Regions from separate parts of the Shewanella mytili genome, predicted to be linked through region 1. Evidence: predicted binding sites of a transcription regulator. Region 1 holds the regulator's gene; the other holds the start of a gene.
What was found. The regulator FliA, encoded in region 1, starts transcription of late flagellar genes. The targets are predictions, from matches to a motif close to CTAAAGNTNNNNNNNNNNNNGCCGATA.
Positions count from the first base shown of each region.

Region 2: pomA (flagellar motor protein PomA) is a predicted target of FliA. The motif match lies at 1,967-1,993, and genes of this name have one in related genera.

Region 1 covers NZ_JBKOUD010000001.1:284,857-290,316, reverse strand. The annotation lists gene ACIDEJ_RS01290 (chemotaxis protein CheA) at 1-315, opposite strand, end outside; gene ACIDEJ_RS01285 (protein phosphatase CheZ) at 331-1,068, opposite strand; gene cheY (chemotaxis response regulator CheY) at 1,081-1,464, opposite strand; gene ACIDEJ_RS01275 (RNA polymerase sigma factor FliA) at 1,511-2,230, opposite strand; gene ACIDEJ_RS01270 (MinD/ParA family protein) at 2,223-3,104, opposite strand; gene flhF (flagellar biosynthesis protein FlhF) at 3,112-4,497, opposite strand; gene flhA (flagellar biosynthesis protein FlhA) at 4,510-5,460, opposite strand, start outside.
Region 2 covers NZ_JBKOUD010000004.1:100,155-105,614, reverse strand. The annotation lists gene dxs (1-deoxy-D-xylulose-5-phosphate synthase) at 1-608, opposite strand, end outside; gene ispA ((2E,6E)-farnesyl diphosphate synthase) at 630-1,511, opposite strand; gene xseB (exodeoxyribonuclease VII small subunit) at 1,512-1,751, opposite strand; gene pomA (flagellar motor protein PomA) at 2,132-2,899, shown strand; gene ACIDEJ_RS06040 (flagellar motor protein MotB) at 2,903-3,832, shown strand; gene thiI (tRNA uracil 4-sulfurtransferase ThiI) at 4,000-5,454, shown strand.

The DNA.
Region 1 (5,460 bases):
TTGCTCAAACATCACATTGATGGCATCCAGCGCCTGCAGAATAATGTCCATCAGTTCGGCGCTGACACGCCGTTTGCCGGTACGCAGCAAATCGAAGGTGTTTTCCGCTTCATGACACACATCCACCATGGGTGCCAGCCCAAGGAATCCCGCACCGCCTTTGACGGTGTGGAATCCGCGGAAAATGGCATTCAGCAGATCCGTATCTTCCGGATTGTTTTCCAACTGAACCAGCTGTTCCTGCAGCAGCTCCAGGATCTCTCCGGCTTCGATTAAAAAATCCTGCAGGATCTCTTCATCAACATCAAAGGCCATCAATATGACTCCTTATCAGAACCCCAGACTTGAGAGTAAATCGTCTACTTCATCCTGTCCGGTCACCACATCCTGTCGGACTCCGGCATTATGAATGGGGCCTTCAGCATCTATGTTATTTTCTTGGTTACTGATAAGACCGTCATTGGGCTGGGCGCCGAACATGGTCAACAGTGACACGAGATTACTTTCCACTTCTTTGACTAAATCAATCACCCGGCGGATCATCTGCCCGGTCAGATCCTGAAAATCCTGCGCCAGCAGGATTTGGTTGAGCAATTCGTGCAAGCGCCGGGAGTCCGCGCCGGTTTGCCCCATAAAATGCTGCACATCGTGGCAGAGGGTCTTGAATTCGTTCAACGGCAGATTCCGGCGCATCAACCTGTCCCAGGTGGGCTTGATATTGGCCAGACTGGTGGTCAATGCATCCGACAGCGGCAAACACTCCTCTACCGCGTCCATGGTTTTGTTGGCGGCCTGTTCGGTAATGTCAATCACAAAGCTCAGGCGCTCTTTTGCATCCGGAATATCGTTGTTTGCCAGCTCTACCAAGCGGTTGTCCAGCTGAAAATCATTTAACGCATTGTGTAATTGCCGGGTGAGCTTGCCCACTTCGGCAAAGAGTTCCTGCTGAATGGGTTGGCACAGCTCACGCAGCAGATCATCGGCTTGCTGCTGCTGGCCTGCAGACAATAACGCCACTAACTCCTGCGCCTGCTCCAGCGTGATGAGCCCGGTGTTTTCTGTCATCATAACTCCCCGGCATCAACCCAGACGTTCAAAGATTTTGTCCAGTTTTTCCTTCAGGGTGGCAGCGGTAAACGGCTTGACTACATAACCGTTCACCCCAGCTTGGGCGGCAGCAATAATCTGTTCCCGTTTGGCTTCGGCCGTCACCATCAACACCGGAATATTCTTAAGGTTCTCATCGGCACGGATGGCCTTTAACAGGTCGATGCCCTGCATGCCCGGCATGTTCCAGTCGGTGATCACAAAGTCAAAATCACCTTTTTGCAACATGGGCAATGCAGTGGACCCATCGTCGGCTTCCTGGGTATTGTTAAATCCCAAGTCCCGTAACAGGTTCTTGATTATTCTTCTCATTGTTGAGAAATCATCAACAATGAGAATCTTCATGTTTTTATCCAAAGTTTCCTCCGAAGAGATACATTTTTAAGGTCACTCAAAAAACTGTTCAGTTCTGTGTCCAATGCCTGAGTTTTGCTTTGAGCCTGAGCATGGCCTGACTGTGGATCTGGCTCACCCGTGACTCACTCACATCGAGTATGGCGCCAATCTCTTTCAAGTTGAGCGCTTCGTCATAATAAAGTGACAGCACCAGCGCATCCCTTTCGGGCAAGTGCTTGATGGCATCTGCCAATGCTTCGCGAAACTGATCGTTAAGCAAATTGTCATAAGTATTGTTGGCGGCCATCTCATCGGCAAACAGTGCATCAGGGGCGCCGCCCAAATCTTCGATGCCGACTATTTTACCCATCGATACGTCACTCAAGATGTGATGGTATTCATCAAGTGACATCTCCAGATGTGTGGCGATTTCCGTATCCCGGGCATCTCGGCCCAAGGTTTGTTCCAATTCGTCAATGGCTTGGGCAATGCGCCGCTGATTGCGGTGTACCGAGCGCGGTAACCAGTCTCCCCGGCGGATTTCGTCAATCATGGCCCCGCGGATGCGGATGCCGGCAAAGGTTTCAAATTTGGCACCCTTGCTGCCGTCAAACTTGGCGGCGGCTTCCAGCAGTCCCATCATGCCGGCCTGTAGCAGATCATCCAGCTGCACCGATGCCGGTAAACGCGCCAGAAGATGGTGCGCAATTCGTTTTACCAGCGGCGCATACTGATTAACGATCAAGCTTTTATCGTCAAACCCGGTATACGCAGCGATTTTATTCACTGGCGTTATCCTCTGAGTATTCTGGCTTTTGCACCAGTCGCTCAACAAAAAATTCCAGATGGCCGCCGGGCTGTTGTGGAATGGGCCAGCTAATCACTTTGTTGGCAAGGCCGTGGTAGGCAATACTGGCAGGGGATTTGGGAAAGGCTTCAATGATAAGTTTCTGTTTACGTACGGATTTACGAAGATTTTCGTCGTAAGGAATGGTGGCCACCAACTCCAGTGCCACATCAAGGAACCGGTCGGTGACTTTACTCAATTTGGCAAACAGCTCCATGCCTTCACGCAGGCTGCGCACCATGTTGGCCACGATTTTGAAACGAAATACGCCATGCTCGCGGCTAAGGATTTTAATCAGGGCATAGGCATCGGTAATGGAGGTGGGTTCATCGCACACCACCACCAAGACATCCTGGGATGCACGGGAAAAGCTCAGCACCATGTCGGAAATGCCTGCAGCGGTGTCCACTATCAACACGTCAAACTGGGTTTTCATTTCGCTGAAGGCTCGGATAAGACCGGCATGCTGGGCCGGGCTCAGCTCCACCATGGCCTGGGTGCCTGATGTGGCCGGAATAATCCCCACGCCTTTGGGGCCGCGCACGATAATATCGTCCAAATCCGCTTCACCCGACAGGACATGGGACAGGTTGCGCTCGGCGCGCAATCCCAGCATCACGTCAATATTGGCCAATCCCAGGTCGGCATCCAGCACCATCACCCGTTTGCCTTTTTCTGCGAGCGCCACGGCGGTGTTGATGGCCACGCTGGTTTTACCTACGCCGCCTTTGCCACCGGTAACGGCAATTACTTTCACTTTTTCGTTTTGTTGTTGATTTATCATTCGTAAACCACTCGCTTGATCCCGGGTCATCGCTTTACTACTCAAATGCATAGGTCATGTCAGCTGATCTGACTTCTGGGTTAAATTCTGTCGTGCCGGTGCGATTCAAAACCGCCAGTGCCTGCTGCGCCAGGCCCAAAGTATCGGCCACCTGCATATCTTCCGGCACCCGTTGGCCATCCGTAGTGTAACTCAATGATAAACCACTTTGGATTAACACACTTAACGCCGCGCCCAAAGATACGGATTCATCCAGTTTGGTTAATATAGCGCCTGCCAACGGAATGCGCTTGAACTGGCTGATGGCATCTTCAAGCACCCGCCGCTGCCCGGTGGCTGACAACACCAGGAAACTGCGTATGGGCAAACGACTATTGGCAGTAAGGCTGTCAAGTTGTTGACACAGGCGCAAATCCCGTTGCCCCATGCCGGCGGTATCAATCAACACCAATTTACGGTTGCGGAACTGGTACACAATCTGTTCCAACTCATTGAGATCCTGCGCCTGTTTCACTGGGCATCCCATTATCTTGCCATAAGTTGCCAATTGCTCAAAGGCTCCGATTCGATAATGATCGGTGGTGATCAATACCACGGAATCCGGACCGTGATGGGCAATGAATCTGGCTGCAATTTTCGCCAATGTGGTGGTTTTTCCCACACCGGTTGGCCCCACCAATGCCACCACGCCTCCTTGGCGCACAATATCATCACCCTGATTGCTGAGCAGGTTAGCCAAAGATTGTGGCAAGGCTTTGACCAAATCCGCTGGCGTGTAATGTTGCGACAATTCGGCCAACTGCGCTGCGACCTGTGGTGCAAATTCCGCTTCCAGCAGTTTACTTTCAAGCATGGCGCCTACCGGATCCTGCCGGTTTTTCTGCTCGCTCAGCAACGTGTTCATCTGGTGGGTCAGCAAATTGCGCAGAGAGGCCAGCTCCTGTCGCATGGCCTCCAGCTCCTGGGATTGCCTGGCCTGATTGTTTTTACCCTGGTTAAAGGCGGCGGGCGCTTCTGCGGTTTTGCTTTTGGCCGGAGTTTGTGAATCCAGCCCCCGGGCCCAGGCCGGCAGTTCATTGTCTTGTGCCGTTTTGGCACTGCCAGCAGCTTGTTTGGATAATTGCTGGGTCAGGCGGGTATGCTGGCGCTCCAGCAATGCCTGCAGGGAGTCGGCGGCGGGTTCCGGTTTGCTTTTGCTCTGGCTGCGCACATGGCCAAGCGATACCTTGTCTTCGCTCAAATCACTGAATACCGGCGCCGGTGCCACATTGGGCTGGGGCTCATCGTAATCCACCGCAGCCACAATCTCGATGCCACCGGTGACTTTTTTGTTAGACATGATCACCGCATCGGCGCCGAGGGTTTCTTTCACCTGCGCCAGGGCGGCGCGCATATCTTTGGCAAAAAAACGTTTGATTTTCACTTTTGCTTACTCCTACTGGCCCACAGCGGATACGATACGGATCTGTTTTTCATCCGGCACTTCCTGATAAGAGATGACCCGCAGATTCGGGATCGTATGTTTCACGAAGCGTGACAGGGTAGCGCGCAGCATGCCGGATGTCAGCAGAATTGCCGGTTGCCCGACCATTTCCTGATTCTGCGCCGCACTGGCCAGCGATTTTTGCATGCGCTCGGCCAGCCCCGGTTCAATATTCGGGCCATCGCCCCCTGTTGCCTGCATGGACTGATGCAACATCTGTTCCAGCTCTGGCGCCAAAGTAATGACAGGAATTTCCGCCTCGGGCCCGGCGATTTCCTGTACGATCATGCGCTTCAGGGCGATACGCACCGCAGCAGTGAGCACTTCGGCATCGTTACTCTTGGGCCCGTATTCCAGCAGAGTTTGCACAATGGTGCGCAGATCCCGTACCGATACCCCCTCGTTCAGCAGGTTTTGCATCACTTTCACCACGGTGCCCAATGGCAAGACGTCCGGTACAAAACCGTCCACCAGTTTAGGCGCCCGTTTGCCCAGCATGTCCAGCAGTTGCTGCACCTCCTCATAGCCCAGCAGTTTGGCGGCGTTGTTGGTCAGCAGCTGGCTCAAGTGGGTGGCAATCACGGTGGAGGTATCCACCACGGTGTAACCAAGGGTTTGTGCGTGTTCCCGTAACTCAGGGGCAATCCACACCGCATCCAGCCCAAAAGCCGGGTCTTTGGTTTCCACTCCGTCAAGCTTGCCAAATACCTGCCCGGGATTAATGGCCAGTTCACAGTCGTGCCGCACATCGGCCTCGCCGCAAGCCACCCCCATCAGTGAGATGCGGTATGCGGTGGGAGACAAGTCCAGGTTGTCGCGAATATGCACTGCCGGCACCAAAAAACCCAGCTCCTGGGAGAGCTTTTTGCGCACGCCTTTAATCCGGCTTAGCAGCTCGCCGCC
Region 2 (5,460 bases), on a different contig from region 1:
CGGCCAGACATCAGTTGGGCCATGTGTTTGTTAAGCGCCCCCACATTTTCCGAAATGGACATCTCGTTGTCGTTCAGTACAACCAGCATGTCTTTATGGAGATCACCGGCATGATTCATGGCTTCAAACACCATGCCGCCGGTCATAGCGCCATCACCGATTACCGCTACCACCCGGCGTCCGGCCTGTTCTTTATCGGCGGCAATGGCCATTGCCAGTGCGGCTGAAATGGAGGTGCTGGAGTGGCCAACACTGAAGGTGTCATAGTCGCTTTCACCGCGCCACGGGAATGGGTGCAAGCCGCCTTTTTGGCGAATGGTGTGCATCTGATCCCGGCGACCGGTGAGGATTTTATGGGGATAGGCCTGATGGCCCACATCCCAGACCAGCCGGTCAAAGGGCGTGTTATACACGTAGTGAAGTGCCACGGTGAGTTCTACTGCCCCCAGACCAGAAGCAAAATGCCCACTGGACTGCCCCACGGATTGCAGCAAAAAAGCTCTGAGTTCGTCGGCCAGTTGCGGCAACAATGCCTGGGGCAACTGGCGCAACTCTTCGGGTGTATTGGCCTGTGCCAATACCGGAAATTGAGTGATATCCAGACTCATAAGGAGCTACTTTGTCTCTTTTTATACTCGCCGCTCAATGATATAGCGTGCGAATTCAGCAATTAGTTGGCTATTGTAGGGCAAATTACCTATGGCTGATAGTGCCTCTTGCAGCAGTTTTTCAGCGGTGGCTTTCGCCCCGTCTAATCCCAGCAATTTAGGATAAGTACTTTTATTGGAACGGGTATCTGACCCCTGGGGCTTGCCCAGTTCTTCAGTGCTGGCGGTGATGTCAAGAATGTCGTCCTGCACCTGGAATGCCAGGCCGATGGCATCGGCATAGGTCATGAGCTGTTGCCGTTGTTCCGGGGCTATTTCGGCGGCAATCACCGCCAGTTCTACGGCGCAGCGGATGAGCGCCCCGGTTTTCAGGCGATGCAACTGAGTCAGCTCGTCAAGGGCAATGGCCTTGTCGGTGGCCGCCAAATCCAGTGCCTGGCCGCCACACATGCCCAGATAGCCGGAGGCTCTGGCCAGTGCCTTGGTCATTTGCAGCTGCTGGCTGGCGCTAAAGCTGGAATCATCCTGGCATATCAGTTCAAACGCCAGGGTTTGCAAGGCGTCACCGGCCAAAATGGCCGTGGCTTCATCAAAGGCAATGTGCACGGTGGGCTGGCCGCGACGCAGCTCGTCATTGTCCATGGCCGGCAAGTCATCATGGATAAGCGAATAGGCATGAATGCATTCGATGGCGGCGGCACAGGCATCCAGGCGCTCGGCGCTGATCCCCAGCATTTCACCTACGGCATAAACCAGAAAGGGACGCACCCGCTTGCCCCCCAGCAACACGCCGTAACGCATGGCCGCGCGCAAATTGGGATCGTTTTCCGGCAGGTGGTCGAATGTCGTTGACAGATAAAGATTGACTCGATGCTGGCAGCGATTAATGGCTTGCGTTAACAATTACTCTTCCTCGACATCAAATGGACTGAGCGGTGCCTGGGGATCGTCTGACAACAGAATCGCAACTTTCTGTTGCGCCTGCTCCAGCTTGCTCTGACTGCTGCGCACCAGTTTAATGCCGCGCTCGAACTGTTTCAGGGCATCATCCAGCGACACGTCTCCCTGTTCCAGTTCACTGACGATGTGTTCTAGTTCGCCCAGGGACTCTTCAAAACTGAGGTTTTCAGGTTTTTTGGCCACGTTGTTTTCCTTGGAATTACACTGCCATGGAGTATACCAATGATTTGACAGCGGAATCGAGGCAGGCTCGGCAGCGGGTTCGGTTCAGAACAGGCGGCGACTGCATGGGCACACACGTTATAGCAGGCACCACAAAGGGTCAAATTAAGGCGTTGGTTATTTGCTCGAAAGCACGCTTTGTCGCAAAAATATTTTCGCCCGGCGTTAAAATCCCTCTAAACTTGCCGGAGTTTGATCCGATAAAGCACAATAGAAGCCGTTAAAAAGCGTAATATTCCCTTTCCAAGGTATTTCTCTGGCAGAGCGTGGTCGGTCTCCGTATTTTCTATCACCTCAGCTCACAGATGGATGACACGACTTTAGAGAATTGAGGAGCAAGAGTGGATTTAGCAACCCTGATAGGCATTATTGGCGCGTTTGGCGTGATGTTCTGGGCCATGGTCAGTGCCGGTGGCATCTCCATTTATGTTGACGTTCCCTCCGTGTTGATTGTGTTTATCGGCTCCATGTTTGTGGTGATGATGAAATTCAACCTCAAGCAGTATCTGGGAGCCATGAAAATTGCCGCCAAAGCGTTCATCTTCAAGCTCGACACCCCGGAAGAGCTGATTGAACAGTCGGTCACCATGGCGGATGCCGCGCGCAAAGGGGGCTTTCTGGCACTGGAAGAAGCGCAGATTTCCAACTCCTTCATGCAAAAAGCCGTGGACATGCTGGTGGATGGTCATGATGGCGAAGTGGTGCGCGCCGCACTGGAAAAAGACATCGCCCTGACGGAAGAGCGCCATCGCGCCGGCATTGCCATCTTCAAGGCATTTGGCGACGTGGGCCCGGCCATGGGAATGATTGGTACCCTGGTGGGACTGGTGGCCATGCTGTCTAACATGGACGACCCCAAATCCATTGGCCCGGCCATGGCGGTGGCCTTGCTGACCACCCTTTACGGGTCATTGCTGGCCAACCTGGTGGCCCTGCCCATTGCCGACAAACTGTCGCTGCGGATGAATGAAGAGATGCTCAACCGCAACCTGATCATGGATGCGGTATTGGCCATACAGGACGGCCAAAACCCGCGGGTGATTGAAAGCTTCCTGAAAAACTACCTGTCAGAGAAACAGCGCACCATAGAAACCACCGGTGGAGAGTAAACAATGGCCAAAAAAAAGTGCGATTGTCCACCACCGGCCCCGCCTTGGCTGGCGACCTTTTCCGATTTGATGTCACTGTTAATGTGCTTCTTTGTGCTGTTGCTGTCTTTTTCGGAAATGGACGTGCTTAAATTCAAGCAGATTGCCGGCTCCATGAAGTACGCCTTCGGGGTGCAAAACAAGGTGGAAGTCAAAGACATTCCCAAAGGTACCTCGGTGATTGCACTGGAGTTTCGTCCCGGTCGGCCGGACCCGTCACCCATTGAGGTGATTAACCAGCAAACCAATGAGATGACCCAGCCCACACTGAATTTTCAGGCCGGCGATGATGAAAGTGCCGGCGGCAAGCAGCCTCAAAAAGGGGAGCAGCGGGGCGGTGATTCTGCCGCTACCGCCCGGGAGCAGGCCGAGGCCAAACGCACCCAGAAAAACACCGCCGCCCAGCAGCAAATCAACACCCAAGTCAAACGCATGGCGGAAAAACTCAACAAAGAGATTGTGGATGGCGCCATTGAGATTGAATCCCTGGGGCAGCAAATCATTATCCGCATCCGGGAAAAAGGCTCTTTTGCCTCCGGCTCAGGCTTTTTGCAGCCCCAGTTCAAACCGGTGATCCACGCCATTGGCGAGCTGTTAAAAGAGGTGCCCGGCATTGTGACCGTCTCTGGCAACAGTGACAATTTGCTGATCAGCAATGAGTTGTATCAGTCCAACTGGGACTTGTCGGCCCAACGGGCGTTGGCGGTGGCTCACGAGTTAATCCGGGTGAAAGGGTTTGATGCAAAACGGATGAAAGTGGTGGGGCTGGCCGATACCAATCCTTTGGTAGCCAACAACAGCGCCGAGCACCGGGCGCGTAACCGGCGGGTGGAAATTGCCATTGAACAGGGCAAAGCCAAACAGTCGGACGAAATCCAGGTAACCCCCAATTAGCCGTTGCAATCAGGTGTGCCGTTATCGGGCGCCGATGGTCAACGGGCTGTTGGCGTGTTGGCGTGTTGGGGTTTCAGGTTTTTCATCGCCCTTGCTGTGACTGGCAGGGGCAGTTTGCTATAATCCCGCGATTGCTTGTTGATACAGTTTTATTCTGCGGAAAATCCATGAAGTTTATCGTTAAGCTATACCCCGAAATCATGATGAAGAGCAAGCCGGTGCGCATGCGCTTCACCAAAATGCTTGAGTCCAATATCCGGAACGTACTGAAAAAAGTGGATGAAGGTGTCACTGTGCAAAAACAGTGGGATCGCATCATGGTGGGGGTGCCGCAGGACAAACCCGAACTGCTGGATGCCATTGGCGAACGCCTGACCTGCATTCCCGGCATTGCCAGTATTGCCCGGGTGGATGAATACGCCTTTGAGAGCGTGCACGACATCTATTTGCATGCCCTGGCGGCATTTGGCGATTCTTTGGCCGGTAAAACCTTTTGCGTGCGGGTAAAGCGTAGCGGCCAGCATGAGTTTACCTCCATTGAGGTGGAACGCTACGTTGGCGGTGGTCTCAACCAGCATACCGAAGCGGCCGGGGTCAAACTCAAGCACCCGGATGTCACCGTCAATCTGGAAATCAATAACGACAAGCTGTACCTGGTGCAGCGCAAAGTGGCCGGTTTGGGCGGATTCCCCATGGCCACGCAAGAAGATGTCTTGTCACTGATTTCCGGCGGCTTTGATTCTGGCGTATCCAGCTTCCAGTTCATCAAAAAAGGCGCCCGCACCCACTATTGCTTCTTTAACCTTGGCGGCGCCCAGCACGAAATCGGCGTGAAACAGGTGGCCTACCATCTGTGGAAAACCTACGGTCAGTCCCACAAAGTGAAATTTGTCACCATTCCTTTTGAACCGGTAGTGGCAGAAATCCTCGAGCGGATTGATAACGGCCTGATGGGCGTTATCCTCAAGCGCTGCATGATGCGGGCTGCCAGCAAGGTTGCCGAGCGCATGGGCATACAGGCACTGGTCACCGGTGAAAGCCTTGGGCAGGTGTCGAGCCAGACGTTGACCAATCTCAACGTGATTGACCGTTGCACCGACACCTTGATCCTGCGCCCGTTAATCACCATGGACAAACAGGACATCATCAACGAAAGCCGTAAAATCGGTACGGAAGATTTTGCCAAATCCATGCCGGAATATTGCGGCGTGATTTCCCAGCGGCCCACGGTAAAAGCCGTGTTGTCGAAAGTGGAAGCCCAAGAGCAGAAATTTTCCGAAGATTTGCTGGAGCGGGTGCTGGCGGCAGCGGAAATCATGGATATTCGTGACATTCCCAAAGCGATGGACACCCGGGTGACTGAAACCGAAACCGTTTCCAGCGTGGCTGCCGAGCAGGTGATTTTGGATATCCGGGCGCCGGAAGAGGAAGAGCGCCAACCGCTCAAAGTGGAAGGGGCTGAAATCCAGCACATTCCTTTCTTCAAGTTATCCAGCGCTTTTGCCCAGTTGGATCAGCAAAAAACCTACCTGCTGTATTGCGATCGGGGCGTGATGAGTAAGCTGCAGGCATTGTATTTGCTGGAGCAGGGGTATGAAAACGTGAAGGTGTACCGGCCTTAACCTGCC